DNA from 3 places in the Rhizobium sp. PEPV16 genome. Region 1 is predicted to be linked to each of the others. Evidence: riboswitches for the same ligand, from Rfam matches in the RefSeq annotation. Region 1 holds a riboswitch; each other region holds the start of a gene.
What was found. Region 1 has a riboswitch for thiamine pyrophosphate ahead of thiM (hydroxyethylthiazole kinase). Riboswitches for the same ligand answer to the same signal wherever they lie in the genome.

Region 1 (10,800 bases):
CCTGATGGTGCCGGCATGTTTGTCACGCAACTGCACCATGGTCGCACCGCCGGCAACGGCAAGGCGCGCGGTTTCGACCATGCCGATCTCCGCGCAGAGATCGGGGTCGAGGACGAGATAGAGCGAAAGGTCGAAAGCCTTCATGCGGCTGATATCCTTGCCCTGGCGTCAAGCATTTCGGCGTCGAGCGCGGCCAGCGCATCGAGAAAACGCCAGGAGAAGGAGCCAGGCCCGGCCGCACCAAGGGCGGCTTCCTCACCGGCGATGGCGAAGGTTGAAAGTGCGGCGACCGTCGCGCCGAAGATATCCTCAGGCGCCGTCGCGGCAAAGGCGCCGACGAGGCAGGTGAGCGAGCAGCCGAGCGCGGTGACTTGCGGCATCAAGGCCGATCCGCCTTCGATGCGCACGGCCCGCTCGCCGTCGGTGACGAAATCCACCGCACCGGTAACGGCAACGACCGCCCGCTGCCGCTCAGCCAGCCATCGCGCCGAACCTTCCGCCTGCTCGACCGGATCGCGGCTGTCGACTCCCTGGCCGCGGCTTTCTCCGCCGGCAAGCGCGATGATCTCGGAAGCGTTGCCACGGATGATGGTCGGTCGCAGGGCGAGCAGTTCGGCGACCGCATTGCGGCGGAAAGCCGTCGCATAATGGGCGACCGGATCGAGCACCCAGGGTTTGCCGGCGGATGTCGCCGCTTTCGCAGCCGCCTGCATGCCGTCTACCCACTGCGTCGACAGCGTGCCGATATTGATGGTCAGCGCACTTGCGATCCCGGCGAATTCGCCGGCTTCTTCCGCCGCATGCACCATGGCGGGCGAGGCGCCAGCGGCGAGCAGAACATTGGCGGCGATATTCATGGCGACGTAATTGGTGATGCACTGAACGAGCGGCGGCTTTTCGCGCATCGCCTTCAGCATCGCTCCTGGTGTGGTCCTGGTCTGCATATGGCCCCTTTCAGGCGGGGGCGGGCACGGGGCGGTTCGTGCGGACGGTGCCGCGGCCCCGAGCGACTCCCTCCGCCGGCATTATCCGGTTCAGGTTCGAAGGGTGCTTCTCAGCCCGTCTGTCGACGAACGCCCCTGTCTCTCATCGCGCTCTTTTCGCAGAGAACGGGACTGATGTCATCCCGAAAATGACAATTCCACGACCAACGCCGCCGCGTCTCTTTTACGAAAGGCGATCAGCCGACGATCTTTGCCAACAGCCGTCCGACATCCTCGTTGTCGACATTGTTATGGGCATCCGACGCCGCCGTCTTGATGATGTACTTGTCCGCCAGGAAGGTGTTGACCTTGCCGGCCTGCGGCGTGAACACGGCATCCGCATCGTCCTCGACGGCCTGTCCCGCCTTCAGGTGCTGCGGACCGTTCGCCCCCATCGCCCCGAACTCGTCGTTGGCATCGCCGATGCTCTTGGCGATATCGCGCGATAGGCGCGACGCCAGCGCATAGGCGAGCGTGCAGGCGAGATCGTTGTGGGTGTGGGTGATGCAGATCGGGCCGGTCGGCTTGCCCACGACATCGGGAAAGGCGCCGGCAAGGCCCGGCTTGATCTCCTTGGCGAAGCCATTGTGCGAGAAGGCCCCCTGCAGCAGGGTGAGCGAGAAGAATTCCAGCTTCGGGACCGGCGCCAGCCCGTTTGCCGCCGCCGCGACCAGCCGGGCGCCGAAGCTGTGGCCGACGAGATGCAGGCGAATTGGCTGCTGCAGCACGAGCTTCGACAGCACGCTTTTCGTCAACGCCTCGCCGACGATGCCGGCGCGCTTCTTCATTTCGTAATAGGTCAGCTGGTTCAAAAACCGCGCCACCGCCGCTCTCGGGCCGGAGATCAGGCCCGAGACGACGTCGCCAAGCCCTTGAGCCTTGCCGACGGAGCTTTCGAGGTTGAATGTCGGCGCCGCGATGAGAGCTTCCATCAGCATTTTGGCGCTGGTGGCATCGTCGGTGGCGAGCGCAATCGGCGCTGAATCCGCTTTGAGTTCGGAGTCCGTTCCCGGAGAACCGAGTGCTTCGTTGCCGTTCTTGACGAGGAAAAACGACGTCGTTTCATCGAGCGTCTTCGCTGCCGCCCGCGCCTTTTCGGCCGTTGCGGCGCCATCCGGCCCGAAGAGATCCTCGAAATCCTTCAGCACGTTTTTGAAGGCCGCATCGTCAAGATCCTCAGGGCCTGCCACCGTTCCATCTGCCGCCAGGGTCCCACCGCCGCCTGGCGTCACCAGCGTCTGTTCGTCGAAATCGGTGCGATAGGCCTTGGCGGGCCAGACGACGCCGGCGACGACGGTGTGGCTCGCCTTGTCGGGCGCAAGCTTCTTGCGGGCGTTCGCCCACAGCGTTCCGTAGAGCTTGAGGGCATCGTCCTTGGTATTCTTCCAGCCATGCGACATGACCACCAGATCGGTCGTTCCGGGCTGGTTGAGCAACGCCGCGAGACTTGTCGTCGTCGCGGGATCGATCGCGCCATTCTTGTCGAATTCGAGCCATAGGAATGGCGAGGGTCCAAGCGTGTCCATATGTCCTCCTTACACAGCCTGTAGCGTTCGCATCAGATCGAGCAGGCCGGCGCCCTGAAACTCCGGCCGCCGCTTGAGATCGGTCGCGGCGCCGATGAAGATCTCCTTGACGCGTTCCGGGTGGCCGAGAAATTCACGCCGAACCGAGAGAAACGCGGCGATCGCGCCGGAGACATGCGGCGTCGCCATGCTCGTTCCGGTATCCTCCCGGAACGGCGCTTCGCCTGACTTGGCACCGTTGTAGAGCGCGCATGAGATGATGCGCTCGCCGGGTGCGACGAGATCGGGCTTCATGCGCCCATCCGCGGTCGGTCCCTTGGAGGAAAAATAGGAGACGCCGTAGGTATGCGGCATGTCGCGATGCGTCGAGCCGACAGTGATGGCGAGCGCTGCGTTGCCGGGATCCATGATCGTGCCGCTATGGGCGGCGCGCTCCGGCGCGCCTGAGAACTGCGTCACCGTACCGTAGCCGGCATTGCCGGCCGCGACCACGACGCAGACGCCCGAACGCACCAGCCTGTCGACCTCGACGCAGAGCGGGCTTTGCCCTGCCGCGAACCAGACCGGATCGAACGGATAGCCAAGGCTGAGATTGATGCCGTGGATCTTGATGTTGCGCCCGTAGTCGTTCGAGCGCTGGACATAGCCGATCGCAGCCAGCAGATTGCTGAGCTTGCCCTGCTTCTCATTGGCCAGCACTTTCAGGCTCAACAGCTTGCAGTGCGGTGCCATGCCGGTGATGACGCCGTCATGAGCATCCTTGACGGTTGATTTGGTCCCATCCTCGTTGCGCACCTCCGATTTCACGCAGATATTCCTGATCGCGTCCGTTTTCGGTTCGTCCAGCACCGATGTGCGGCCGGCGATGATGCCGGCAACATGGGTTCCATGGCCGGCACTATCGATCAGCGCCGCAGCCGACGCCACGGCCGGGTCCGGATTGTCGGCCGTGAAATCCCGATGAAAGAGGCCGTCCGGCAGATCGAGCGTTCTCAGTGTTTTGAAATGCGGATGTGTCCCGTCAATGCCGGTATCGGCCACTGCCCAGACAATGCCTTTTCCGCTGGCTGCGAAGGATGCATGCGCCGCATCGCATTTGATTGTCCTGACGGATTCATAGACGCAGCGTTTGATCTCGTGATCGCACCAGATCTTGTAGACGAGTGGTGTCTTTTTATTCTTGCTGCCGCTTTTGGTTTCACCCTTATTCTTGTCGTCATCCTTTTTGGGCATTGTCCAGCTCGAAAGCCGGTCAATGGCTTCCCGGGTCAGGGTCGCGAAGGCGTAGCTGTCGGTCCAGAGGGATTTGGCGGCAATCCTGCTTCCATTCGAAAAGATCTGCGAGAGGTCCAGTTTGCTGTCCTCCGAGACCGCAGGCATGCCGAGCGGCGGGGACATGCCGAAACGCCACAGGTTGTTGCTCTCGTCAGTCGCCCCAATCCTGTTGAGGTACAACAGGAATGCTTCGAACAAGAGTTGCCGCGCCGCCGTGCCGCCGCCCGGAAAGTCGCGGTTAAATTCGATGATGACATCGAATTGCTTCGCCTTGCCAATCCCCTTGGGGGGATCCGTCTTGCCCTTCATGAACGACGAGAGATCGCCCCCAATCCGCGTCTTGACGAGGTTTTCTTGAATGTTGCTCTCGGATTTTCTCCGAGGCCGTGCTGGCTGCTGCGCTCTCGCCATGCGGTTCTCCTCCCTCTTCGGAAAGAATAACAGCGACAACCATAGGTGCAATATATTTCTGAAATGCAGCTCTATATTTACTAAATATCCGAATGACTTTAAAATCGCCGATCTACACTCGCTCCGGCAATGCGCTCATGCATGAACCCCTTTCACGCGGTAGACCTCCGGATCGGGAATCGGGACCGCGGCGATCAGCGCCCGGGTATAATCATCCCCAGGGTTTTCGAATATCTCTCGCCGCGTGCCGGTTTCGATGATGCGGCCGGCGCGCATGACGGCGACGTTGTGCGACATGCGCTCGACCACCGCCATGTCGTGGGAGATGAAGAGATAGGCAAGCCCCATCGTTTCCTGCAGTTCGAGCAGCAGGTCGAGCACGCGGGCGCGGACAGAGACGTCAAGGGCTGCGACGCTTTCGTCGGCGACAATCAGCTTTGGCTCCAGCGCCAAGGCCCGGGCGATGCAGATGCGCTGGCGCTGGCCGCCTGAAAACTCGTGCGGATAGCGCGTCGCCGCATCAGGCGTCAGGCCGACCCGGCGCAGCAGTTCGGCGACGCGGTCCTGCCGTTCACTCTGGTTGCCGATGCCGTGGATGACCATCGGTTCGCCGATCGCCTTGCCGACGGCCATGCGCGGGTCAAGCGAGGCATAGGGATCCTGAAAGATCATCTGCGCCGAGCGGCGCACGGGCCGCATCTCGCGCTGGCTGAGGCCGGCGATATTGCAGCCGTCGATCAGGACATTGCCCTTGAAGGGGATGAGGCCGAGGACAGCCTTGCCCGTCGTCGATTTGCCCGAGCCGCTTTCGCCGACGAGGCCGAGCGTTTCGCCCGGCAGGATATCGAAGGAAACGCCTTCGACGGCTGCGACCGGCGGCTTGCCCTTGAAAAACCGGCTTGCGGCACTGCCATAGGTGACGGTCAGATCGCGCACGTTCAGCACCGGCGTGCGGTCCGGATGCAGCGTCTCGACCGCGCGTTGGGTGATGCGCGGCGGACGGTCGGTGCCGGCAAGCGCGCCGAGCCGCGGGACGGCGGCGAGCAATTGCTGCGTATAGGCCTCCTTCGGCCGCTGGAAGATGGCGAGCGCCGTTCCCTGCTCGACGATCCTGCCATTCTGCATGATGACGACGCGGTCGGCCATTTCGGCGACGACGCCCATGTCGTGAGTGATGAGGATGATCGAGGCGCCGAATTCGCGCTTCAACTCACGCATCAGCTTGAGGATTTGCGCCTGCACGGTGACGTCGAGCGCCGTCGTCGGCTCGTCGGCGATCAGCACCTTCGGCCGGCAGGAGAGCGCCATGGCGATCATCACCCGCTGGCGCATGCCGCCGGAAAGCTCGTGCGGATATTGCTTCAGCCGCCGGGCCGGCTCGGTGATCTGGACGGCATCGAGCATCTTCAGCGCCACCGCCTCGGCATTGTCGCTGCCCTGGTGCGCGCGGATTGCTTCGGTCAGCTGGTTGCCGACCGACATGACCGGGTTCAGCGAGGTCATCGGTTCCTGGAACACCATGGCGATATCGCCGCCACGGACGCCGCGCATCGCCCGGTCGGAAAGCGTGAGCAGGTCGCGCTCACCGAGCATGATGCTGCCGGAGGCGACCTTCAGCGAGGCCTTCGGCAAGAGCCCCATGATCGACAGCGAGGTGACCGACTTGCCGGAGCCGGATTCACCGGCGATGCAGAGCGTTTCGCCGCTTGCAAGCTCGAAGCTGACGTCCTCGAGCACTGGCTTGCGGCCTTCGGGCGTGCGGGCATCGACGCTCAGCTTGCGAAGGCTGAGCACCGGTGCTGCGGCGGGCATGGCTTCGTTCACGCGAACACGATCCTCGGGAAGTAGAAGGAAACCACCCAGTTCGGCTGGTCGACGATCTCGCTGATCCGGAGATCGCCGCAGACCGAGCAGAGCAAATAGGCATCGATGGCGCTCATGCCGTGTTCGGCGCCGAGAAGATCGATCATGCGCATGACGCTTTCACGCGCCCCGGTCATCAGATCAGGGCCGATGCCTGTCGTGACCTCGTAGCCGGCGCCGTCGAGATGGCGGGTCACCGGTTCGGTGGTGGTGAAGCGCGGCGTTTGCAGCCTGGCGTCCTTGACGAGCTCGATCGTCGCTTCGACGTTCATCTGGCTTTCGATCGCCGTGCCGCAGACTTCGCCATCGCCCTGGGCGGCATGGGTATCTCCGATCGAAAACAGCGCGCCGTCGACCTCGACGGGCAGATAGAGCGTCACCCCCGCCGTCAGGTCGCGGATATCCATGTTGCCGCCGACGCGACGCGGGGGAACGACGGAGTGGGTGCCGGGCTCGGCGGGTGCGACGCCGATCGTGCCGGCGAAGGGCTTCAGTGGCACGCGACCGCCCGGACCGTAAAGGGCGGGCACCATGCTGTTGGCGTCATAGGACCAGACGTGCAGTGCCGGATCCTTGAACTGGTCGGCAAGCAGGCCGAAGCCTGGAATATTCGCCGTCCAGCCGACACCCGAGGGAATGAACTTGCGCAGAGTCACCTTCAGCGCATCGCCGGGCTTGGCGCCTTCGATATAGACTGGGCCGGAGACCGGGTTGATCTTGCCGAAATCGAGCGCGTTCAGCGTTTCCAGGGTGGCGTCGCTTCCGAGCTGGCCACCGGATGAATCCATGCATTCGAAGTGGATCGTCTCGCCGGGCTTGGCGACGACCGCGGGGGTGAAATCCTTGTTCCAGCCGAAATTATGCTGGGCGCGGTGGATGGTGTGGGTGCAGGCGATGCACATGTCATGTGTCTCCCTCGATTTTATAACGCCTTCCCGGGCGGGACCGGGAAGGCTTTGTTTCTTCAGGGCTTATTGCTTGACGTAGATCGCGTCGTAATTGATGACGCGGGTCGGATCGATGTAGATGTTGTCAGCACCGCCCATGCGCAGCGACTTGGCGACGACGCGGCGTTCGTTGATGACAGGGATCCACGGCGCATCGGCCATGATATCGGTGAAGATCTTGCCCCAGGCGACGGTGCGCTCGGCGGCCTTTGCCGGATCGGACATCGAGTCGGCGGCAACGGCGCGCTTGTCGAGATCGGCATTGCAATACCACGACCAGTTCCAGCCGCCCGGAACCGCGCCGGCGCAACCGAGGATCGGGCCGTAGAAGTTGGACGGATCCGGGAAGTCGGCGATCCAGGCCATGCCGCCCGACCAGATCATCGGCGCTTCGCCTTCCGTGCCGCCGGCCGCGATGACGTTTGCCTGGGCGAGTGCCCGGACTTCGGCTTTGACGCCGACAGCGGCCAGGTCTTGCTGTATCGCCTGGGCGATACGCGGCTGCGGGTCGGTGTTGGTCGAGTAGAGCACGGTCTCGAAACCATCGGGATAGCCGGCTTCGGCAAGCAGCGCCTTGGCTTTCGCTACGTCATAGGCGTAGCCGGTGAAGGCCTTGTCGTAGCCCGGCATCAGCGGCGGCAGCGGCTGGTTGGCGGGCGTTGCGCGGCCGTTGAGGATGCGGGTGATGCGGTCCTTGTTGATTGCCATGTTCAGCGCCTGGCGAACCTTGACGTTGTCGAAGGGTTTCACCTTGGTGTTCAGCGTGATGTAGCCGGTGTGCAGCTGCTCGCCGTCGACGATCATCTGCGCGCCATCGGCCGAATTCTTGATTTCGAGGAACTTCGCCGGCGGAATGCCGTCGCCGGCAATATCGACCTCGCCCTTCTGCAGGCGCAAGAGCGCCACCAGCGGCTCCTGGCCGACCTCGACCTTGAAGCTGTCGATATAGGGAACGCCCTTGACGAAATAATCCTTGTTGCGCTCGAAGACGAGCTGCTGGCCGATCGTCCAGTCCTTCAGGATGAAGGTGCCGGAGCCAACCGGCTTCTTGCCGAAATCGCCGGCGGCTGCCTCGACGGCTTCCTTCGGCACGACAGAGGCGAAGTTGATCGCAAGCACGTGCAGGAAGGTGGCGTCGGGGCGCGAGAGGTTGAAGATGACGGTGCCGTCATCCGGCGTCTCAATGCCGGAGAGCGTCGTCGTCTTGCCGCCGGTTTCATCCTCGAAGCCCTTGATGGCGCCGAAGAAACCCGCGCCAGGCCCTTGAGTCTTCGGGTCGACGGCGCGTTCGATCGAATATTTCACGTCGGAGGCGACGACCTCGCGGCCGTTCGAGAACTTTACGCCCTTGTGCAGCTTGAAGGTATAGGTCAAGCCGTCGGGCGAAACGGTGAAGCTTTCGGCAAGCGAGGGAACGGGGTTCGGCGTGCCGGGCGCATAGTCCATCAGGCGGGAATACAGGCTCTTGATCATCGACCAGTTGACCCAGTCGTAGCCGATTGCCGGGTCGAGCGTGGTGATGTCGTCCTTGTAGGTGACGACGATATCGCCACCCTGCTTGGGCGTTTCCTGAGCCATGACGGACAATGGGGCGAGCGCCACCATCGTTGCCATGGTCGTCTGTTGCAGCCAGCGTTTGAACATCTTGGTTCCCCTTCTTTGGTTGCTGTCAGCGTGTGCGGATGCGCGGATCGATGACCGGCGCGACGAGGTCGGCAAGCAGGTTGCCGATGATGATGGCAAGTGCCGAGGTCAGGGTGACGCCCATGATGATCGGGATGTCGACCTGCTGGATCGCCTGCCAGGCGAGCTGGCCGATGCCGGGCCAGCCATAGACCGCCTCGACCACGACCACGCCGCCCATGAACTGGCCGATATCGATGCCGATCATGGCGATGATCGGCAGCACCGCGTTTGGCAGTGCATGGCGCAGGATGACTCGCTTCGAGGAAAGACCCTTGGCGCGCGCCGTGCGGACGTAATCCTGGTTCAGCACGTCGATCATCGACGAGCGCACCATGCGGGCGTACCAGCCGGCGCCGCAGATGCCGAGCGTTACGGCAGGCAGGACGAGATGCGAGAAGCTGCCGTAGCCACTCATCGGAAACCAGCCGAGCGTTGCCGCCAGCAGGTAGAGCAGCAGCAGGGCGACGAGGAACTGCGGCGCCGAGGTGCCGACGAAGGAGGCCATCATCACCATACGGTCGACGAAGCCGCCGCGGCGCATGGCGGCGATGGTGCCGAGCGTCAGGCCGAGCACCACCTCGACGAAGATGCCGGCAAGCATCAGCGTCAGCGTCGCCGGCAGGCGGGCGGCAATCAGCGTCCAGACATCGGTCTTCTGCGCATAGGAGCGGCCGAGATTGCCATGCAGCAGATTGCCGAGATAGGTGCCGAACTGGACCAGCAGCGGCTGGTCGAGGCCGAGCTCATGGCGGATGTTGGCGACCGTCTGGGCGGTGGCGCTGCGGCCGGCGATCATGCGGGCCGGGTCGGCCGGAAGAGCATAGAGCAGCACGAAGGTGATTGCCGCGACACCGAGCAGGATGAGGGCCGCCTGCGCCAGCCGGCGGAGCATGAGTGATGCCATCAGCCCCTCCCGCGCTGGGTCGGGTCGAGAATGTCGCGTAGCGCGTCGCCCACCAGATTGAAGGAAAGCGCCGTCAGGAGGATGATCGCGCCCGGAATGAAGACCAGCCAGGGGGCGGCCTGGAAATAGCTTTGGCTCTCGAAGATGATGTTGCCCCAGGAGGGCTGCGGCGGCTGGACGCCGACGCCGAGAAAGGAAAGCGTGGCCTCGAGCAGCACGGTGGTGGCGATGCCGAGCGTTCCCCAGACGATTGCCGTCGGCATGAGGTGCGGCAGGATATGCATGAAGAGCACGCGCATATGGCCGGCGCCGAGCGAGCGTTCGGCCATGATGAAATCCCGCTCCACCAGCCCGCGGGTTTCGGTATAGACGATGCGGGCGACCTGCACCCAGTTGACCAGCGCAATCACCATGGCGACGATCCAGAGGCTCGGCTTCAGCAATGCGGCGAGCACGATGGCGAGAAGCAATGCCGGAAAGGCCATCATCAGATCGGTGAAGCGCATCAGGATGTTGCCCGCCAGCCCGCGGAGATAACCGGCAACGATGCCGACGAAGAGGCCGATCGTCACCGCGATGCCGTTGGCAACAAGGCCGATGATCAGCGAGGTGCGGGCGCCGAAGAGCAGGCGCGAGAACAGGTCGCGGCCGAGCGTGTCGGTGCCCAGCAGATAGGGACCGCCCGGCGGCAGCGGCGCGCCTTCGAGCGACAGGCCGTCAAACATCTGCTCGTCAGGACTGAACGGCGCGATCCACGGCGCTGCGATGGCGAGCCCGATGACGAGTGTGACGACGATGAGGCCGAAGAGGGCCGTCGGCTGGCGGATCATCTGTTTCAGCACATGCATCAGCCGGCCTCCGGCAGAGGTTCGGCGCCCGCCAGGATGAAGGCTGATATCTGCTCCATCGGCAGGCGGCGGCGCATGGCGCAATTGCGCAGGATTGCGTAAGCGCTCTCCTCGTCGATGCCATGTGCGGCCTGCAGCTTTTCGACGGCGGCGTGAACGAGTGGCCGCAGCCGAACGCGCTCTTCGAGATATTGCAGTTTTTCCGCAGTCGCCTTGCGCTCCCGATGAATGGAGACGGCCATGACAAGCGCCGGATAGACGGCCGATGTGGCGATCGGCTTGGCGATGATCGCACCGGCACCCTGTCCAAGTGCCCAGGCGATGCGGCCGGGCGCTTCCGAACCAAGCAAGGCAACG
Region 2 (10,160 bases), on a different contig from region 1:
ATTTGTGTACGTCGCGGATTGCGTCATTCATTTGTTGAAGCGCTGTACCGAGTCTTTCCTCGGCATGCTTCTGTCTCGTGAGGTAAGGTGTCATGGTTGACCTGATTGTTTGCTGCTTGTGTCGCTTATGCGGTTAATCGGTTTAACGCTACATATAGATAGCCGACAATAAAGAAGGCCTCGCTCTGGACGCATTTGATTTTCACCCGATCCCGGTCCGGCCCGAGCGATAGGGGCGATCGAGGTGCTTGCCGACGATGCCTTCCAGGCCGAGGCGGCAGATATGCTCCAGGAAGACAGCCGGTTCGGCATCGAGCGTTTCCGATAGCCGAATGGCGCCGACCTGGTCATTCTTTGGAGCGTTTAAGGTGTCCTCGAGAAGGTGTCGGCGCCGCCCGTATCTCGTAGATCTGGCGGGCGTCGTTGCAATCCAGTTTGGGAACAATCGGCCACTGCTCCGGATTTCCGAGCGAAAAACGCCTACTGGCCGCAAAGGCTGCGCTATACGAGGCGGCCGCCAGGCTCAAAGAGCCCGCTGATGATGGCGCGCCTCATGCGGTCGAGGGCTATCTCTCAAAGAGTGGCAGGCGTGTTCTCAATACGCAGAGCGGCAAGGTCTTTAGCGTTAGGTCCCATACCGATTTCCATAGACCTAAGAAATTGCCACAAGCTTCGCGCGGTCCGGCGGTGTACCATCCTACGAGAAGGCAACGTACAGAAGCTGTGAGTATTCGCAAGACGCTTTTGCAGATAGAAACAGTCTCATCGAAGGCGGCAAGGCGGCTCCCGTCCTGCTGAATCTCTATTCGGACATCGCGTGATCAAGAACCCTGAGGCGGGGCAGGGCCTCGTCGAGGATCTGAAGCCAGAAATTCTTGCCACACGCGCCAATGCTCGGTGCTTTGCTGACGAAGATGATCCTCGGTGGGGTCGGTTTGCGAGAAATGGTCGAAGCCGATGGTAATCGGCGGTCGGCGGCCCCGATGGCGAGATCGAGCATGCGTCGGCGCTCATCCATACGCTCCGCTTCGGCAATCACTATCAGCACGGCCTGCAGGAAGGGATATCTCAGGCACTACAACCCCATTACCCTCGACAGACGAAACATCCTCCAATTGATTCAAATTAGCGACCGGAGGCTCTCGGCTTCTTGGGGACCGAAATACCGCTTTCCCGCTCAAGCTTTTTGCGAGCGAGTTTACGGACACGCCTGATACCTTCGGCCTTCTCGCGGGCACGTTTTTCGGAGGGCTTTTCAAAACGCTCCCGAAGTCGGGCCTCCCGGAAGACGCCCTCGCGCTGCAACTTCTTTTTCAAAAAACGGAATGCTTGCTCAACGTTGTTGTCACGTACCAGAACTTGCATTCTAAACCCCTAGGATCTCTGACGCGCCTCATTAGATCCACGCGCATTGATGATCAAGTCTTGGAAGTCGGTTTGCCTAAATTCTCTGTCGTCACTGATTCATGGGCTCGAGCGCGAATGGGGCTAGACGTAAGCTTTGTCAGCGGTTGCAGGGTGGGAAGTTCATAGCGTTTGAAGACCGAAACGCTTTCGGTTTCCATGTGGTTGAAACTCCGATTTTTGATGGTGCCATTACGTTGACGAACCGAGGTTTCTAAAATCCCCTCACCAAGGTTTCCTGACGACTTACTGAAGAATGCGGATTCTCGCCTGCGCTGTGGCGACGATCCATTGCTTCGTTCTCAGTTGCGGATCTTCGTGCCGCATCACATCGGTCACGACCGCGACGCTATCCGCCCCGTGAGCAAGGACGCCTTCGATGCGTCGACATTCAACCCGCCGATGGCCACCAGAGGCAGGTCGCCGATGCGCGATTTCCATTCTCTTAGCCTCGGCAGCCCTTGCGGTGCCCATTTCATCTGCTTGAGGATCGTCGTGTAGACCGGGCCGAGTTCGATATAATCAGGCTTTGCTGCCAATGCGGTTTCCAGCTCGCGTTCGTCGTGCGTTGACAGGCCGAGTTTCAGGCCATTCGCTCGAATCGCGTCGAGGTCCGCTGTCGCAAGATCCTCCTGGCCGAGATGGACGCAGTCGCAACCTTCCTCGATCGCAGCCGCCAGTGGTCGTTAACGATCAGCTGACATTGATGTTTGGCGCAGACTGCTAGTGCGCGACGGATCTCGGTGCATAGTTCAGTCTCCGGCCGATCCTTGATGCACAACTGCACCAGCTTGACGCCGAGGGGTACCAACTGGGCAATCCACTCGGCGCTGTCTACGATCAGGTAGAAGGGATCGAGCTTCATGTGAACACCGCCTTTCCGATCACCGGCGTGGAGGGTACGGCCATGTCGCGAGGCCCCATCAGGCCGGCGTTGAAGGCTTGATTGCCGGCGGCGGTTGCCACGGCAAAGCTGGCTGCCATCGCCGCGGGATCGCCGGCGCCGGCAACGGCGGTGTTGAGCAGAACCGCATCGAAGCCGAGCTCCATGACCGAAGTTGCATGCGACGGCCGGCCAATCCCGGCATCGACGATCAGCGGCACGTCAGGGAAATGTGCCCGCATCGCTCTGAGCGCTGTCGGATTGAGCGGCCCGGCGGCACTGCCGATCGGTGCGCACCAAGGCAGGAGCACCTTGCAGCCGGCCTCCAGCAGTCGTTCGGCCACGACCAGATCGTCCGTCGTATACGGGAAGACTTCAAAACCTTCACTGACAAGAATATGAGCCGCCTCGACGAGACCGAAGACATCCGGCTGTAGCGTATCGTGGTTGCCGATGACCTCGAGCTTGATCCAGTCGGTGGCGAACAGCTCGCGTGCCATCTTTGCGGTCAGCACCGCTTCCGCGACGCTGTGGCAACCTGCAGTGTTGGGAAGGATACGAACGCCGAGCGCGCGGATCATCTCGAAGAAGGCGCCCCCACTGCGGCCGCCAGACATCTCACGACGAAGCGAGACGGTGACGATTTCCGTCGCCGATTGCCTGACGGCCTCAGCGAGGATTGCAGGAGAGGGGTATCGCGCTGTGCCGAGCAGCAGACGGGAGGTAATTTCGGCCCCATAAAGCGTCAGCATCCGTCAGCCTCCCTGCATCGGCGACAGGATTTCGATCTTGTCATTGTCGTTGAGCGAACGATCGAACCGGTCTTCGCGATGGACAAGCTCACCGTTGACGGCTGTCGCCAGCCAGTCACCCTCGTATTCCATCAGGACTAAAAGCTCTGACAGTGTCTCAGCCGCGACATCGTGTTCCTCGCCATTAACGATCAATTTCATGGGGCTTTCCTTCTCGTGGCCTGTTGGTCGAAGACAAGTTCAGCGGCCTCGGCGGCCATGGCTGGCGCGAGCAGAAAGCCGTGGCGGTAGAGGCCGTTGAGCGAGATCACCTTTCCCTGACGGCTTGCGCGGGGAAGATTGTCCGGAAAGGCTGGACGGATTCCGACACCCGTTTCGATTATGGTTGCATCGGCAAAGGCCGGAAATAGCGTGTATGCAGCGTTGAGCAGTTCCATCAGTGAACGGGCGACTATAGGCCCGTCGAATTCCGTCTCGACCATCGTCGCGCCGACCATGAACAGACCGTCTCCACGCGGGACGATGTAGACGGGGAAACGCGGATGGAGCAAGCGGACCGGCCGGGAGAGATCCACGTCAAAGCTTCTAAGGTAGAGCATTTCGCCGCGAACGCCGCGCAACTCCTTCGCCTGGCCGATCTGCGCTGCGCCCGTGCAATCGACGACACCGTCAAAGCTCTCCTCGTGCGGGCTCTCGCCCACGAAGGTGACCCCCTGAACCGTCAGCTTGGTGCGCAGCAGACACAACACTCGCCGAGGATCGAGATGGGCTTCGCGGCGGAAGAACAGCCCATGCCGGAACCGCCCGGCAAGAGAGGGTTCCAGCGCCGCAATCGCCGTCTCTTCCAGCCATTCATAACCGGTCGTGCGGCAGGCAAAGCGTTGCAGTTCACCAAGATCGCGGGCCGGGGCGACCACGAGCGTTCCGTTTCGTCGCACCTCTCCAGGCACCATTGCCTCCCATTTGTCGGCGGCGGTGAGGCCGCGCATCAGCACAGCGCGATCAGCACTCTCCCGCTCGCACCAGGGCGCCAACATTCCGCCCGCGAGCCACGATGCAGCACCGAGGAAACCGTCATATGGATCGAGCACGGTGAGCTCGGCATCTCGAGCGCGCAGTTCATGCGCCACCGTCAGGCCGGCAACGCCGGCCCCTTTGACAAGCACACGCATCTCATTCGCCCGATTGCTGTTGGGTTTCTATCGGCATATAGAGGCCGCCGCCCTCACGATAACGCGCTGCCATCGCATCCAGACCTTCCTTCTGTGCTTCGGCGCGGATATCGTGCGAGATGCGCATGGAGCAGAATTTTGGGCCGCACATGGAGCAGAAATGCGCCACCTTATGGGCTTCCTTCGGCAGCGTCTCGTCGTGAAAGCTGCGGGCGGTTTCAGGGTCCAGCGAGAGGTTGAACTGATCCTCCCAGCGGAATTCGAAACGGGCACGCGAGAGCGCATCATCGCGCAGCTGTGCTGCCGGATGCCCCTTGGCGAGATCAGCCGCGTGGGCCGCGATCTTATAGGTGATAACGCCGGTCTTGACGTCATTGCGATCGGGAAGACCGAGATGCTCTTTCGGGGTGACGTAGCAGAGCATCGCGGTGCCGAACCAGCCTATCATGGCTGCGCCTATTCCAGAGGTGATGTGATCGTAGCCCGGTGCGATATCCGTCGTCAGCGGCCCGAGCGTGTAGAAGGGTGCCTCGCCGCAGACCTCGAGCTGCTTGTCCATGTTCTCCTTGATCTTGTGCATCGGCACATGGCCGGGGCCCTCGATCATCACCTGGCAGTCTTTCGCCCAGGCGATCTTGGTCAGCTCTCCCAGTGTTTCCAGTTCGGCGAATTGCGCTGCATCGTTGGCATCGGCGATGGAGCCAGGGCGCAGGCCGTCGCCGAGCGAGAAGGAAACGTCATAGGCCTGGGCGATGTCGCAAATTTCCTCAAAGTGCTCGTAGAGAAAACTCTCCTTGTGATGGTGCAGACACCACTTGGCCATGATCGAGCCGCCGCGGGAAACGATGCCGGTGACGCGGTTGACGGTGAGCGGGATATAGGCGAGCCGCACGCCGGCATGGATGGTGAAGTAGTCGACACCCTGCTCGGCCTGCTCGATCAGCGTGTCGCGATAGACCTCCCAGGTCAGGTCCTCGGCAATGCCGTTCACCTTTTCGAGCGCCTGGTAGAGCGGCACGGTGCCGATCGGCACGGGCGAATTGCGGATGATCCAGTCGCGGATATTGTGAATGTTGCGGCCGGTCGACAGGTCCATGACCGTATCGGCGCCCCAGCGGATCGCCCAGACCATCTTCTCGACCTCCTCCGCCATCGACGAAGTGACGGCCGAATTGCCGATATTGGCATTGATCTTCACCAGAAAATTCCGGCCGATGATCATCGGCTCAGCTTCGGGATGGTTGATGTTGGCGGGGATGATCGCCCGACCCGCCGCCACTTCCTGCCGGACGAATTCCGCCGTCACATGGTCCGGAATATGCGCGCCGAAGCTTTCGCCGTCGCGGACCATGGCATCCGCGTGCGCCTTGCGGCCAAGGTTTTCGCGTATGGCGATGAACTCCATTTCCGGCGTGATGATACCAGCGCGCGCATAGGCGAACTGGGTGACGGCCTTGCCGTCCTTTGCGCGCAGCGGCTGGCGTAGCGTGGGGAATTCGGGCGTCAGCCTTTCGCCGCTGGCAAAGCCGTTGTCTTCGGGACGGACATGGCGGCCCTGATAGGCCTCGACGTCGCCGCGGGCGAGAACCCAGTCGCGTCGCAGTGAGGGCAGCCCCTGTTCGATACGGATCTCGGCGCCCTCGATCGTATAGGGGCCGGAGCAGTCGTAGACGACGACGGGCGGCTCGCCCGATGTCGGATGCAGGCTGATTTCGCGCATCGGCACGCAAATTTCGGGATGGACGTCCCCCCGAATGTAGATCTTCCTGGATGCCGCCAAGGGGCCGGTGGTGACGGTTGGGGTGGCTGCGATATTCATGGTTTGAGGCTCCAAAGTTCGATTGGAGACCCAGTCCTCAGCCGGAATGATGAAAAGACGCCGGCACGGATTCCACGCGTGAATCCACTGCCTTGGAGCGCTTGCACCGTCCCTACGCCAGTATGAACTGGATCAGGTTCAACGGGTCGCTGCGCGCGATAGCAGTATCTCAGCCCCTTGCCGGGACCCCCCTGGTGAATGCCAAAAAGGGTAGAGGCTTGCCGAGGGGACGTCAAGCGACAATCTGCGATGGCGTAGGGTCAGGTTACACACAGGCTATCGTGCGTGGAGCCCGCGATCAAACGACGGACAAGGGCAATCGTCCGGCCGGCACGCTTCCGCACGACAAGGGCGTTTGTCGCACGCAGTGGCAGTCGATTTATTCCGAGTTGTTCGCCAATTCTTCCGAGATACCGAAGCGCTATTGAGAAAGCAGGCGCGGAACTGGAAAGTCTAGTACTTTGTCCGTGTAGCTTTCGACCAAGGTGCTAAACGGCGTGCCGTCTCGAAGTTTCAGTACGGCACGATGTTCGAGCAGGAACGGCGGCAGGGTAAGGGAACTTGTTTCGTGCGCTGTTAAGCCGTCCATGTCCCAGCCTTCGGATAGAGGGGACCAGAGCAACGTGGCAGACAGGTTTGTGCGAGTGAAATTGAGAGCCTGAACGGCTCTGCCAAACGCGATATCGCTGGTATTCAACGCCTGATTCATCTCTGCAGTTAATTTTGCAGGTACATACCAATTGTCGGCTTCGGACAAGACGCGGTCGCCGCAGACCAGGCGGACGCGGCGATAAGCGATAAGCTCACCGGGGCCGACGGTCAGAAGTTCACGGATGTGCTCATCGGCCGGTTTGCCTCGCCCGCCCACACGCTGAGCTACGATCTTGGAACCTTCCGGTGCGAGCTTATGCGCGGCGCACCAGCGGTCAAGGGTCAACGTAGCACTGGCGTTACTCAGGAGGTTGGCATTCAAGGTCTGGAGGACCGCAAGCGCTTCCACTCGAGATGCCGGCGTGTTCAGCCACTGAGACCCTATAGACGATTCTTGCGCGATTGCGATCTGGGTGCCCAGCACGATGGCGGCCGCTGCAAGTGCGGCGATGCGAATGCATTTCGAAGAACATAATGTCACGGAGAATGAAATCCTTTCTGCAGTATAATTGGGCAAACCTTGCGGGCCAAATATCCTTGATTTTTGCCGACGAGCGACCGTTGTCAGCGTATATGATAGCGGCAGCAGGATTTGAACTGCGGCTCGCGTGTGCCGCACAATGGTCAGGTTCCTGAAGACTTTCTTACCATCTTTCGATGTTCCAGCCGTGCTGGTTCGCACCTGTTGAAACTTGTGTGCCCGAGCCGTCCTTTGCTTGCGTCGCATCCATGTCGTCCATGATATCCTCCATCCGCTCGCCGACCTTTTGTTGGAGTCTGCGGGCGTTGGCGACTGAGCCGGCGCTTCCATTCTGGAATATGGAAACCCGAGAGACGTGGATTTCAAATGAGGAACGTGGCGGCCGGTCCGAATTCTCCCAAGTCCATACTCATAACTCTCACTTAACGGTTTAGCGCCTTTGTCGTCGCCCTCGCTCGTTGCGAGATGTTCATATAGCTGGATTGGATAAAATAGCTCGCAACCGAAAGCAAAATCCAGGAGCCATTGTTGGAAAAAGCTCTTCTTCGTCGACCCGGAGCCCTCCTGCCGGTCGAGTGACAATTGCAGACCAGGCAGCGACACGCCGTCGATGGTTGCCAACCTCAGGTGCGAGTAGCCAAGGCGCTTGTCTGATTTCTTTTGGCGCTCCATGTCATCGTGCTCCTTTGTAAGTCTGCCGACGATGATGTCGCCGGCAAGATTTCAGCATTCATCGGGAAAGAATTTCCGTTGCTACCGTAGCTCCTCATGACGGGACACTTGATGAAAATGACAAACAACGCAACAGATGTGTTGAGTATATTTTATGGTATATAATTTCCGATTTGGCAGACGTCACCTATTATCATGAGAAACCCGAAGTTATATAATATATTATCGCATATATTATTGCGTATATGGCACTTCATGGCTTCGGCGCCCGGGTGAGGCAGGTCTCTAACGGCAAACTCTTGCTGGTCGAAACGGCAATCGGGCGATACAAGGCCATCATAGGGCGGCGTCTGCGGGCCAAGTCGCAGCCTGGTCAGCAGACCGAAGTCGCCATCGCGCCGTTCTCTACCGCATGCTTGACTGGGCAAGCCCGAAAGCCGTCTGCCGCCATGCAGACTGGCGTGATCAGACGTTTTAAAGACCGGCAAGGAATATGACCAAGGTCGTCGGCGGCGTCGACGCCACGCAGGACGCGCTTGCCGCCATGCCGGCGTGCGATCTCGACGTTACCGTGTTCCAGGATGCCTCCGACGAAGTCCTTGATGGCGGCAGCAGGGACAGGCCAGACGCGAGAGCGTCAGCTGGCGATCTGGTATCGCCGAACCGAATGGCGAACCGTCGCGTCGACATCGATGCCGTAGAGGATCCAGTGGAGCTGCTCGGTTGAAAGCGGCGCCACCGCCGTCTCCCGACGTGGCCATCTGAATCTGTCTTGCGTCAATCGCTTCAGGACCATCACAAAACGAATCGATCGAACCCTTCTGATGACCATGCCCTCTCGCGAGGACTTAGACCCGGCCACAGATCCGCGAACCTGTCCGATGCAGAAGCTCGCGCTAAACGCGAGCGATCCGGTCGGATCAAACATGCGTTTTTGCTCCAATGGTTCGTTAGAATTCCTGTCGACGCTGCCTGAGCCGCCAACAGGTTCCTATTTTCAACACTGCTTCCATGGAGCCGCGCAAATCTCCCCATAACAAACCTGCTCACCCTTGTATTCTGCCAAGGTATGCAGCAAGCGCCCCAGCTCTTCCCGCTTCTGGACGTCCGGGAGAGACTCTCCGGCTACGAACTTCAAAGCCTGCTCGATCAAATCCACAGCGCGGTCATTGTCGCCGCTCTCATTGTAGTAAAAGGCAATCCTCTCGTAAGACTCAACGCGTGAGAGGGCATTTTGCTGCGGAAACAATCTGAGGATTCGTTCGGAGAGCTTCTTGCCCATCGAAAAGCGTTCCGCCGTTGGAAGGCCCGAGTAATCGTAGTGTGGACCGAAGAGTTCTTGCATCGCCGCGAGAAGCCAATCTTCAGAGTTTCGTTCAATTGCATCGCTAGCAAATTGGCCCAATGCTATCCAGCCCGCCTCCATGTCGCACATTTCTCCCATCAACATCGAGACATGTGACTGGCGCAAGGTGATGCTGTCCGGGTAAAGGTTGATGCCCTCTTCAATGGCCGCGAGCGCCGTCTTCCAATCCTCAATCTCTCTCGCCGCCCGGATTCGGCGACGCAACGCGTTCGCCGGAGCATCGATCTCGCCTTCAGCAATGCGTTCGCTTTCGGCATTTTTTGCTTCCTCGCTGGCGCGCCAGCTGCCGTCAATCACTTTTGGCAGAACGTCCTCGAGTGAGTTGTTCGAATCTTCGATAAAGGCAATGCTACCGTCTCGGTCGACAATGAGCGCCTGTGGAACATGGAAAGTCACGCTGGCATCCAGCCAATGCTTAGCCATTTCGCCTGAGTAGTCGAACCCGATCCGAATGTTCGAGTTGGGGAGCCATTTGGTCACCCACGCGTCCACCTGAGCTAGGGCCTCGTCAGCCGTTGCAGCCCGCTCATTTGCCGCAACTCCGATAACCTCAACTCCCATGTCGCTGTATTCCTCCTGCAACTGAGCCAAGTGGGACAGCGCCGGCCCGCAAGGTCCGCAGGTAGTCGAAAAGAACTCGAGGATGTATATCTTGCCGAGCTGGAAGTAGGAAAGCGGTTCGCCGCGCACCCAGTGCTGCACGTTGATCGACGGAGCTGGACAGTCTATGCTCAAATCAGGGGTCATGTTTTGGTCTCCCACCAGTGTTTTATCCGACGCTTCGTGCGCCAGGGATGAGCGTGTGAAGTATCAGGTCGAGCTGCTTCGATTTCGAAACGCGGCCCATGTTCCGTCTGTTGGATGCATGCTTGTGATCTCGTTTTCTGAGATGGCTCTGCGGGTGCGGGCGGCCATTGCGATAGCGTCCTTCTTTTGTGAGATTGCCGATGTCCCGTCGTT
Region 3 (10,800 bases), on a different contig from region 1:
GCGTCGCCCTGACCGGCCTGACGGTTGCCGAACACTTCCGCGACCAGGGTCAGGACGTTCTGTTCTTCGTCGACAACATCTTCCGCTTCACGCAGGCAGGTTCCGAAGTGTCGGCTCTGCTCGGCCGCATCCCGTCGGCCGTTGGTTATCAGCCGACGCTCGCAACCGACATGGGCCAGATGCAGGAGCGCATCACCACGACGACAACAGGCTCGATCACCTCGGTTCAGGCCATTTACGTTCCGGCCGACGACTTGACCGACCCGGCACCGGCAACCTCGTTTGCTCACCTTGATGCAACGACGGTTCTGTCGCGCTCGATCGCCGAAAAGGGCATCTACCCGGCGGTTGATCCGCTCGACTCGACGTCGCGCATGCTCGACCCGATGGTCGTCGGCGAAGAGCATTACGACGTCGCCCGTAAGGTCCAGTCGACTCTGCAGCGCTACAAGGCCCTGCAGGACATCATCGCGATCCTTGGCATGGACGAATTGTCCGAAGAGGACAAGATTGCCGTCGCCCGCGCCCGCAAGATCGAGCGTTTCCTGTCGCAGCCGTTCTTCGTCGCCGAAGTCTTCACCGGCTCGCCCGGCAAGCTGGTTGCTCTCGAAGACACGATCAAGGGCTTCAAGGGCCTCGTCAACGGCGAATACGATCATCTGCCGGAAGCTGCCTTCTACATGGTCGGCTCGATGGAAGAAGCGGTCGAAAAGGCCAAGAAGCTCGCAGCTGCTTAATGAGCGATGCGCTAGACGAGATATTCTGCTGCGACTCCTTGAAAGGGGTCGTGGCGGATCTTCCGGAACCAGCGGCGCCGACCGTCTACCGCGCCGATAATGGCGTGCTGATGATGGTGGTGGGTCTGGTCCAGAGCGAGGAAGGCCTCGGTTATCTCGATCAGGCGATAATGCACTGCCCGTTCTGCGGGACTAAATTGCAAGATGCGAAAGCCATAGCCGAGAAGGTAAGTCACTGATGGCTGACAATTTCAACTTTGAGCTCGTTTCGCCGGAGCGTCTGCTGCTGTCGGAGATGGTGACCGAGGTCGTCATCCCCGCGACTGAAGGCGAGATGACGGTCATGGCAAACCATGCGCCGACGATGACGACGATCAAGCCGGGTGTCGTGAGCGTGCGTTCGGCCTCGGGTAAGAAGCAGGACTACGTGGTGTTCGGCGGTTTTGCCGATATCTTGCCGACCGGCTGCACATTGCTTGCCGAATCCGCGGTTCCGGTCGAGGAGCTCCACAAGGACGAGCTGACCCGCCGCATCGAGGCTGCCCGCCAGGAACTCGAACATGCCGAGCTGCACGAGCACAAGTCGAAGCTCGAGCATTTCATCATGGAACTGACGCACTTGCGCGGCGTCGTTCAACAAGACTGATCGCAACCGACTGCGACGGATGAAAGGCGGCTGCGACAGCCGCCTTTCTTGTGTCTGTTTCTCTGGCCTGAAATGAAGAAGCGGCCGATATTGCCGCGTTGCCGGATCGTCTCAGAAGCCGGTGCCGCCGCGCAGCTCGATGACGACCGTCTTGAACAGGATCTTCAGGTCGAGCAGCAGGCTGAAATTCCTGACGTAATAGATATCGCAGGCGATGCGAGCGCGCGCTGCCAGCGGCCGCGCCGTCGGGCCGCGCCAGCCGCGCGTCTGCGCAAGGCCGGTGATGCCGGGGCGCATGATGTGGCGGTGGTGGTAGTCCGGCACCAGTTCCTCGTAGAGCCGGCCGGCCGCCCGCATATTGATGGCGTGGCAGCGCGGGCCGACCAACGACATCTCACCCCTGAGGACGTTGAAAAGCTGCGGCAGCTCGTCGATATTGGTCTTGCGGAGCAGCGCGCCGATGCCGGTCACCCGGCTGTCGCCCTTGACGGTTTGTTGAATGCCGCTGGGATCGCAAGCTTCCGCGCGCATCGACCGGAACTTGAAGACTGTGATCTTCCGGCCGTTCAGCCCCCAGCGGATCTGGCGGAAAAACACCGGACCACCATCGTCGAGTTTGATGAAAAGAGCGATTGCCAGAAAAAGCGGCGCCAGCACGATGAGAGCGCTGACTGAGGCGACGATGTCGATCAACCGCTTCACGCCGAGCCGCACAGCCATCTTTCTTTCGATAATGGAAAAGCTATCCGGCTGGCGAATGTTGGAGTTCGCTATAACCAGGGTCTTGATTTTGTCCTGACGCTGAGACGGATCGAAGCGTGGATTCGTCTTCGAAGTAAAAGCATTCATTACGCAAGGTCCACAAGCTTAGATGCGATACTGAACAACAAGGAGACAAATACATGGTCACGTATCGTTTGTCATCGGTATAAATAAGAATTTGATAACCCTAAAGACGCCAAAAATGGGAGTATTCGGCGTTAACCTTAATGCGTGTAGTTGCGCTTATGCGAAACTTATACTTTGAAAGGAGTAGCCCGATTGGATTGACGCGATGTCAGCCGGTTTCCGAAATGGATCGCTGGTCTTTCCAACAGGTAGTAGCTGAGGCTTGCGATGAGAAGGATGAGCGCTGCCGCCAGTCCGCAAGATTGCAGCCAGCCGGTGACGACATTTTCAGAGGAAAAGCCGAACGAGCCTCGATCGAGCCTCTGGATCAATAACAAGATGACCTCCTGCCAGATATAGATGCCAAAGGAGATCTTCGCGATATACCGGACCGGAGCATTGTCGAGCAGCCTGCCCAGGTGTTGCGAATGACTGAGCGAAACGAGCGCCGTTGCGACCGCCAGCGGAAAGACCGGAAAACCGTAGGGGATTTCGAGCCAGCCGTAAGCTTCGGCCGAGCCGCCGGGTGATATGACGAGGCGGTAGGCGGCAATGGCGAGGCCGAGGAGCGCTGCGGCATCGAACCAGGAGGAACGCCTTCTTGGCAGCATGACCTCGACGCCAGCGGCAAGCGCGCCGAGCGCGAAGACGGCGAAGAAGCCGATCGGATTATATCTCGGCATCCACTCCTTCGCCCCGCCCTGCAGACCGTACTGCCAGCCGCGTTCGATGTCGTTGAGCGGAAAGAGGGTCAGGATGAGCACATGGGCGAGGAGTACGCCCGTGATGACGCAAAGCCAGGCGAAGCGGGCAAGCAACGGGCGCTGCCTCAGGAATGGCAAACGAAACAGCAGGAGAAAGCAGACCGGCAGGAGCACATAACTGGTGACCTCGAAGGGAATGGACCAGAGCGGCCCGTCGGCTTCGACAGGAAAAAAGGTGCGCCAATGCCACTGGCTCATGAACAGCAGCCCGGAGACGTAGCGTAGCACAAGCTCAGGCGTCAGCGGCAAGGCAAGCAGCGTCAGGCTGAGCGCGAAGCCGACGGTGGCGGCGAACCAGAAGCCCGGAGCGATGCGCGCCGCCCTGCGGATCGTGTAATGCCGCAGGTTGGGCATGTCGCTGCCCGCGTCGAGCGCGCGCCAGAAGGGATGGGCGAGCAGAAAGCCGCTGAGCACGAAGAAGACGGCGACGCCGAAATTGCCGAAGCGGAGGATGTTTGCGGTCGGTCCGAGTTCGTCGGGGATTCTGCGCATATCCAGCCGCAGCGCGAAGTGGTGGGCGAGCACCAGCAGACAGGCCGTCGCGCGCAGAAAGTCCGCTCCGGCCAGTCTCTCCTGTTGTCGCATCTTGTCCCCCGCCCTACCCAGAGCATGGTGCCGAAAAGTGTGAGCGGTTTTCGGACGACATCATGCTTCGGGTCTGGGACTTTGCAGCGGAAAGCCGCGACGGGCAAGGCAGGCGTTGGGCTCAGTCGAGAAGTTCGTTGGTATAATAGGTGGAAAAGTCCGGCTTCTCCTTGAGTGCAGCGCCATTCGCATCGACCAGAATGCCATTCTCCATCAGGAAGCTGCCGAGGGCCTCGGCCTTTGCCGGGTCGAGCTTACCGATCAGACCGGCCTCGGATTTCAGGAAGTGCCCCTCGATCAATGCCTTCTGAGAAGCCTTTACCAGTTCCGTATTCATCAGTGCGCCGTTGCTTCCAGAGATCAGCAGGTCGCAGGCTTCGTCGGGATGGTCGACGGAGTAGGCATAACCCTTTCGTGTCGCCTGGATGAAGGCGCGGGCGTGTTCTCGACTTGCGGAGAGATAGGCGTCGCTGGAGACGATGACCGTCGTCTGCTCGTCGGGGATGCCATAATCGGAATAGTGGAAGCGGCCGATCTTCCGGTTTTCCAGTTCGGCGGCGATGCCTTCCCAGGTGTAGATCTCCAGCGTGAAATCGATCGAGCCATTGTCCAGCGCCTCGTAAGCGGAGGTGCCAAGGGTGACGGTCTTGACGTCGCCTTTGCCGCCATCATTGCGGATCATCGCGGAGATCAGCGCGCTCTCCCAGGTGCCGCCAAAGCCGCCATAGGTCTTGCCGTCGAGGTCTTTGGGGCTCTTGATGTCGTCGCGTCCGCCCTTGAAGATCAGGCGTGCGGTTTCCGTCTGGACGACGCCGTAGACCATCTTCACGTCACCGCCGCCAGCGCGTTGCGTGAGGGTCTCGATCTCGCTGCTGATGCCGAAATCGGCAACGCCGTTTGACACCAGCGTTCCGGCGCTGGTGTCGGCAAAGGGAAGAATCTCGACATCGAGCCCGGCATCGGCATAGAAGCCCTTCGCCTTGGCGACATAGATGCCGATATGGTTGGTGTTGGGCGTCCAGTCGAGCGCGATGCGAACCTTTGCGGGCGCCGATTGGGCGAAGGCGGGGCGGCCGGCGAGGCTTGCGGCGATGGCGGCGAAGATCGTCTGGCGACGGGTGAGAAGCAGCATGGTTACCTCCTCAGGTCTCTAGAGCATGATGCCGAAAAGTGTGAGCGTTTTCGGACGACATCATGCTCTAACTCTTTAAATTAGAACAGGATTCAGATTTTAGGCCGACCGGCCTAAAATCATCCTGTTCTAGCGGATGAAGCAGGGTTTGCAGGATTTCGGTTTCGATCGCCTGGGCCGCCGGCGAGCCGAGATCGGCAATGCTTCTCGGACGGGGCAGGGGAACGCGGAATTCGCGGATGATACGCGCCGGACGAGCCGAGAGCACGTAGATCCGGTCGGAGAGGAACACGGCCTCGCGAACATCATGGGTGATCAACAGCGCCGTCCAACGGTGTTCGGTCCACATGCCCTGCAGCCATTCCTGGATCTGCGTGCGCGTCAGCGCGTCCAGCGCGCCGAAAGGCTCGTCGAGCAGCAGCATGTCCTGGGTCTGGACGACGGTGCGCAGCAGCGCGGCGCGCTGGCGCATGCCGCCTGACAGTTCGGAGGGATAGTGGTGCTCGAAGCCTGCAAGGCCGAAGCGCTCGAACAGAGGCGCTACGGCGGCACGGGCCGCGCGGCGACTCATACCGCGCACCTCCAGGCCGAGTGCGGCATTGTCGATGATCCGGCGCCAGGGCATCAGTGCATCGCGTTGCGGCATGAAGGCGAAGGAATGCGGCGCCTGTTCCAGCGGCGCGCCCTTGAAAAGCATGGTGCCGGAATCGGGCCGAAGCGCCTGGGTCAGCAACCTCAGCACCGTCGATTTTCCGGAGCCGGATGGGCCGACGATCGAAACGAACTCGCCGCTTGCGACAGCGAGTGAAATATCGTCCAGCACCTTCATGCCGTCGAAGGACTTCGAGATGTTGCGCAGTTCAACCATTGCATCGCTCATCGGCGCTGCTCCCCGGATGGCTGCCAGGGCATGACGAGGCGCTGGATCATCAGCGTCGCTCCGAAGAGGCAGAGTGTCAGCACGGCGCTGACGACGACGGCGGCGAGCACGAGATCGGGACGGAAATTGTTCTTGGCGTTGAGAATATAGATGCCGAGGCCGCGGGCGGCACCGGCATATTCGGCAAAGATCGCGCCGACGACGGCATAGGTGATCGAGATCCGCAGGCCCGCGAAGAAATAAGGCAGCGAGGAGGGAAGCCGTGCCAGACAAAAAATGCGCCAACGGCTCGCCTTCATCGAATTCAGCAATTCGGCGATGTCGCGGTCGGTCGATTCATAGCCCTGCAGCAAGGCGACGAGCAGCGGGAAGAAGGTGACGAGCGCCACCAGCAGGATCTTCGGCAACAGGCCGAAGCCGAACCAAAGGACGACGAGGGGCGCGATCGCCACCAGCGGCAGGGTCTGGCTGGCGATGAAGATCGGCAGCAATGCCCGGCGCATGAAGGGCACGAAATCCATGAGGATCGAGGCGGCAAAGGCGAAGGCCAGCGACAGGGCGAAACCTCCGAGTGTCGCGCCGAGCGTGGGCCAGGTATTGGCAATCAGTCCCTCGCGGTTCAGCCAGCCCTGCATGACGATGCGCGAAGGCGCCGGCAGGATGGATGGTTTGATGCCGGAGAGATCGACATAGAGTTCCCATGCCGCCAAAAAGGCGCAGCCGGCAAGCAAGGCGGGTATGCCCCGGTAGAGAGCGGCGCGGAGCGCGGCAAGGCGCGATTCCGATGGTTTTGACGGTATCATCAGCGTTCGATTTCAAGCTTTCGTCGGGCACTGCATAATTCCTTAAATCGGAATCGATTTAAGGATAAATTATGCAGCAATTTAAAGTGCTACAGCGTCCTTCGCGCGTCTGAAAAGACGCGCGGCGCTGTATTGGCGGACACCGTGATGTCGAGGGTCACATGTCCCTCGGGGTCGCCGAAGCGAAGGAAGGCCTCACGAATGGTGGCGAAGACGGCGCCGGCGTCGCCAGAGAGCCTGGTGCAGAAATTCTTGGCACGGTCGAAGGTGCCGGAGCGCTTCAGGAAGTCGATGCAGCCACAGATCTCGTCCATATGGGTGCCGGTTCCCATGACGTAGAGCGAGAATTGCGCAGCGGTCGGCTGTCCGGTTTCGGCGGTGATGTCAACGGCGGCAAGTGCGGCTGTTATACGCTCGGCAAGCGGCTCCGCCTGGCCGAGGGAGGGGTTGACGCCGCAGATGGCGTCGTCGGGCTCGCCGGGGCAGCCGCGTGAAACGGCAGCGGACAGCACGCAATGCTCGCCGGTCTTTGCGGCGGCGACGAAAAGATCGTGCATGGCGGCGAAGAGAATGTCAGGCGGGCCGACCAGCAGTGTGGAGATGTCATCGGTCTCGATACGCAGCCGGTCGCGATAGGGATCCAGCGCCTTGACGGCATCGAGAATGATGCCGACGAAATTGTCGGACATCGGATAGAGTGACACTTGTGCGCCTGAGAACATCTGAACCTCGCTCCGCTGGCATTACCCAGATCAGCTTTGAAGGGTCCAGAGGCTTGCGCCTCACATCTCAGCCCCGGCAATACGGAGCTCCCCTGTTATTTGCGCGGAAACTATCACCGGGGTTTTCTCCCCGCAACAGCAAAATTGCGAACCCGTCCGTGCGGTCGGAATGAACCGGATGTGACGGAAAACACCCGGGCGGAGGATCTGCCCGGGTGTTCCCAATGGTTCCGTACCTGCCGGGAACGGAACCGGAGCTTCCTCCCTCAGGCGGCTAGTGCATAACCCCGAAAATCGGAATCGATTTTCGGAAAAGGATATGCGCAGATTCAAAGTGATAGAGCATCCTTAGCGGACTTTACGATTGCAGGAGCAAGGGTTATAAAACCTCAACTAATCTTGAGGTCAAGAGGCATGGATACAATTCCGGCAGCGCCGCTCGGCAAGCTCCTGACGGTCGGCGAAGTGGCGGAGCGCAGCGGCCTGGCCGTCTCGGCGCTGCATTTTTACGAGACCAAGGGGCTGATCTCGAGCATCCGCTCTCGCGGCAATCAGCGGCGCTATGGGCGCGATGTGCTTCGCCGGCTCGGCATCATCAAGGTGGCGCAGCGTGTCGGCATTCCACTTTCGGAAATCCAGGCGGCGTTCGAGTCCCTGCCGCAGGGACGCACGCCGACCGTGGCCGACTGGCAGACGCTGTCGGCGCTGTGGAAGGATGATCTCGACGCGCGAATCAGGCGGCTTAGCCTGCTGCGCGACCGTCTGACCGGCTGCATCGGCTGTGGCTGCCTGTCGATCGAAAGCTGTCCGTTGCGCAATCCCTGCGACCGGCTCGGCAAGGAAGGGCCGGGCGCGCGGCTTCTGGAGACCGAAAGCTAGTCTTCCCGAAGGGCTACGTCTTTCCGGAAAGATCGATGCGCGCCTTTCTTTCGGTCGGCGCGCTCATATGTTAAGGGCGATTGACGCAACCGGCGGCACTGTCCGCAAGGAGGACGGCTTCGTGTTCCATCCCAGACTGTTCGAAAATCGTAATGTCGTGGTGACCGGTGCCGGCCGCGGCATCGGCCTTGAAGTGGCCCGGCAGTTCCTGGACTGCGGCGCGAAGGTGATCGTCCATACCGGGCGCAAGCCGGGACGCGACCTGCCGGATTTCCTGCTGACGGCTGAAGCCGAAAGACGGGCGCTGCTGCTTAATGCCGATTTCTCCGCAGTCGGTGGCGCCGCGCAATTTGCCGAGGATGTTCTCGCCTTCTTCGATAAGGTCGATGTGCTGGTCAACAATGCCGGCACCATGCTTGGTCGTTTTCCCGCTGCCACGCTCACCGATGTAGAATATGAGGCGGTCGTGCGGCTCAACCAGACATCGGTGGTGGCGCTGACGCGGGCGCTGCTGCCGGCATTGAAGGCGGCTGGTGGTGCTGCCATCGTCAACACCGTTTCGATTTCGGCGCTGACCGGCGGCAGCCCCGGTTCCTCTATCTATTCGGCTTCGAAAGCCTTCGTTGCGACCTATTCCAAGGCGCTTGCCCGTGAGCTTGCACCGGACGGAATCCGCGTCAATTGCGTATCGCCGGGAACGATCGAGACGGATTTCCATGAGCGCTATTCCTCCCGCGAAAAGCTGGAGCAGACGAGAAAATCCATCCCCCTGCAGCGGCTCGGCACGGCGGAGGATTGTGCTCCGGCCTACCTATTCCTGGCGGCTCCCTCGCTCTCGGGCTACATCACCGGACAGGTGATTGAGATCAATGGAGGTCAGCTTATCTGCTGATTTGTTTGGACCTTTTTTGACATTTCATCACTTTTGACCAATTCGCTTGTGCGAATATGCTATTGTGCTGATCTACCCCATTGCCTCCCTTCCGAGATACCGAATGCCGTTGCCCAAACCCGAGCCGGGGATGTCCGGCCAGGAATTGCACAAACTCGCTGGAAAAGCCCATGAAGCGAGCGATCTGCTGAAAGCGTTAGCGCACCAGACCCGACTTCTGATCCTCTGCATATTGGCGAACGAGGAGCGGACGGTGGGTGAGATCGAAAATATCCTCGGCATCCAGCAGGCAATGGTCTCGCAGCAGCTGGCGCGGTTAAGGCTAGAAGGGCTGGTCCATACGCGCCGCCAGGGCAGGCTGGTCTATTACAGCATCGGCAATGTCAGCGTGCTTGCCTTCCTCGAATCGCTGTTCGATCTTTTACCGGCTGCAGAAACAGTTAGAGCATGATGCCGAAAAGTGTGCGCGGTTTTCGGACGACATCATGCTCTATTTCTTTGATTTAGATCAGGATTCAGATTTTAGGCCGATCGGGCCTAAAATCATCCTGATCTAGAGATCGCCCTTGCGGCGCACGGCTGCTGCGTCAAAGATGAACTGACCCGGATGATATCATGCCGGATCGGGAGACCGGATGATCGACAAGCTGGAATTCTTCATCGCCCTTGCCAACGAAAAACATTTTGGCCGCGCCGCGGAGGAGTGCGGGATCTCGCAGCCGACGCTTTCGGCGGCCATCCGGCAGCTCGAGGATCAGCTCGGCGTCATGCTGGTGCAGCGCGGTTCGCGGTTCCAGGGACTGACGCCGGAGGGGCAGCGGGTGCTCGAATGGGCCCGGCGCATCGTCGGCGATGCCCGCACCATGCGCGAGGAGATGCGCGCTGCGCGCCGCGGCCTTTCCGGCCACATCCGCCTCGCCGCCATTCCGACCGCGCTTGCCATGCTGTCGCGCATCACCACGCCCTTTCAGGAGCGGCATCCCGGCGTGACTTTCTCGATCGTCTCGCGAAATTCGTTGCAGGTGCTGAGCATGCTCGAAAACCTCGAAATCGATGCCGGCATCACCTATCTCGAAAACGAGCCGCTCGGCCGCGTCACGACCGTTCCCCTCTATGCCGAGCGCTATAATCTGATCACGGCTGCCGGCAGCCCGCTATCCGATCGCGACAACGTGACCTGGCGGGAGATCGGTGACCTTCGGCTTTGTCTATTGACTGCCGACATGCAGAACCGCCGGATCATCAATCGCCACTTGACGGAAGCAGGCGCCACAGCGCATCCGACGCTCGAATCCAACTCGATGATCGTGCTGTTCTCGCATGTCAGGACTGGACGCTGGGCGAGCATCATGCCGCGCAACGTCGCCAAATCCTTCGGATTTCCGGTGGAAATCCGCATGATCCCGATCGTTGAGCCGGAGGCGCATCATCTGGTCGGCCTTGTTGCGCCTTATCGCGAGCCCTTCACGCCGCTTGTCTCGGCTTTGCTGCATGAAGCAAGAGTGCTCGTGCAAGATGAAGAACTTTGATAGAAAAAACCTATCAAGCAACGAGATAGCTTTATTGATCGCCGGCTGCTTCCCTGAGATGGTGGTTACGGAATAGCACTCGGCTGGGGAGGCCCGCTATTTCGCAACGAGCAAGCGGCTGGGAGGGCTGCCTTATGACCATTCATATCGCCGAAGGCGATATTGCAGCACGCACCCGAGCCATCGTCGCCGATCTTCGCTTTCTCGAAGGGCCGCTGCTTCCCATTCTGCACGAGGTTCAGCAAGAATTCGGCTATGTGCCGCAGGAAGCGATGCCTGTTATCGCGGAGGAATTGAACCTCTCCCGCGCCGAGGTGCATGGCGTGGTGACCTTCTATCACGA

Region 2: it holds a riboswitch for thiamine pyrophosphate, as region 1 does, so the genes downstream of both, thiC (phosphomethylpyrimidine synthase ThiC) here and thiM (hydroxyethylthiazole kinase) in region 1, are expected to answer to the same signal.
Region 3: it holds a riboswitch for thiamine pyrophosphate, as region 1 does, so the genes downstream of both, FY112_RS36385 (YkoF family thiamine/hydroxymethylpyrimidine-binding protein) here and thiM (hydroxyethylthiazole kinase) in region 1, are expected to answer to the same signal.

Annotation. Positions count from the first base shown of each region.
Region 1 is NZ_VSZV01000317.1:33,910-44,709, reverse strand. It holds gene thiE (thiamine phosphate synthase) at 1-144, opposite strand, end outside; gene thiM (hydroxyethylthiazole kinase) at 141-944, opposite strand; TPP riboswitch at 995-1,091, opposite strand; gene FY112_RS19750 (hypothetical protein) at 1,181-2,509, opposite strand; gene FY112_RS19745 (S8 family peptidase) at 2,519-4,195, opposite strand; gene FY112_RS19740 (ABC transporter ATP-binding protein) at 4,331-6,019, opposite strand; gene FY112_RS19735 (acetamidase/formamidase family protein) at 6,016-6,960, opposite strand; gene FY112_RS19730 (ABC transporter substrate-binding protein) at 7,030-8,649, opposite strand; gene FY112_RS19725 (ABC transporter permease) at 8,675-9,595, opposite strand; gene FY112_RS19720 (ABC transporter permease) at 9,595-10,443, opposite strand; gene FY112_RS19715 (ANTAR domain-containing protein) at 10,443-10,800, opposite strand, start outside.
Region 2 is NZ_VSZV01000356.1:169,668-179,827, forward strand. It holds gene FY112_RS35210 (hypothetical protein) at 1-94, opposite strand, end outside; partial or broken gene FY112_RS38395 (hypothetical protein) at 159-490, opposite strand; partial or broken gene FY112_RS35220 (amino acid synthesis family protein) at 688-1,045, shown strand; gene rpsU (30S ribosomal protein S21) at 1,126-1,365, opposite strand; partial or broken gene FY112_RS35230 (thiamine phosphate synthase) at 1,651-2,269, opposite strand; gene FY112_RS35235 (thiazole synthase) at 2,266-3,039, opposite strand; gene thiS (sulfur carrier protein ThiS) at 3,043-3,240, opposite strand; gene thiO (glycine oxidase ThiO) at 3,237-4,211, opposite strand; gene thiC (phosphomethylpyrimidine synthase ThiC) at 4,213-6,030, opposite strand; TPP riboswitch at 6,122-6,233, opposite strand; gene FY112_RS35255 (hypothetical protein) at 6,452-7,162, opposite strand; partial or broken gene FY112_RS38400 (hypothetical protein) at 8,113-8,312, shown strand; partial or broken gene FY112_RS35265 (rhizopine-binding protein) at 8,322-8,429, shown strand; gene FY112_RS35275 (TlpA disulfide reductase family protein) at 8,832-9,947, opposite strand.
Region 3 is NZ_VSZV01000356.1:399,835-410,634, forward strand. It holds gene atpD (F0F1 ATP synthase subunit beta) at 1-737, shown strand, start outside; gene FY112_RS36350 (hypothetical protein) at 737-976, shown strand; gene FY112_RS36355 (F0F1 ATP synthase subunit epsilon) at 976-1,383, shown strand; gene FY112_RS36360 (sugar transferase) at 1,495-2,232, opposite strand; gene FY112_RS36365 (acyltransferase) at 2,400-3,620, opposite strand; gene FY112_RS36370 (ABC transporter substrate-binding protein) at 3,742-4,752, opposite strand; gene FY112_RS36375 (ABC transporter ATP-binding protein) at 4,820-5,632, opposite strand; gene FY112_RS36380 (ABC transporter permease) at 5,629-6,435, opposite strand; gene FY112_RS36385 (YkoF family thiamine/hydroxymethylpyrimidine-binding protein) at 6,525-7,157, opposite strand; TPP riboswitch at 7,148-7,261, opposite strand; gene soxR (redox-sensitive transcriptional activator SoxR) at 7,572-8,036, shown strand; gene FY112_RS36395 (SDR family oxidoreductase) at 8,158-8,928, shown strand; gene FY112_RS36400 (metalloregulator ArsR/SmtB family transcription factor) at 9,032-9,379, shown strand; gene FY112_RS36405 (LysR family transcriptional regulator) at 9,564-10,457, shown strand; gene FY112_RS36410 (formate dehydrogenase subunit gamma) at 10,592-10,800, shown strand, end outside.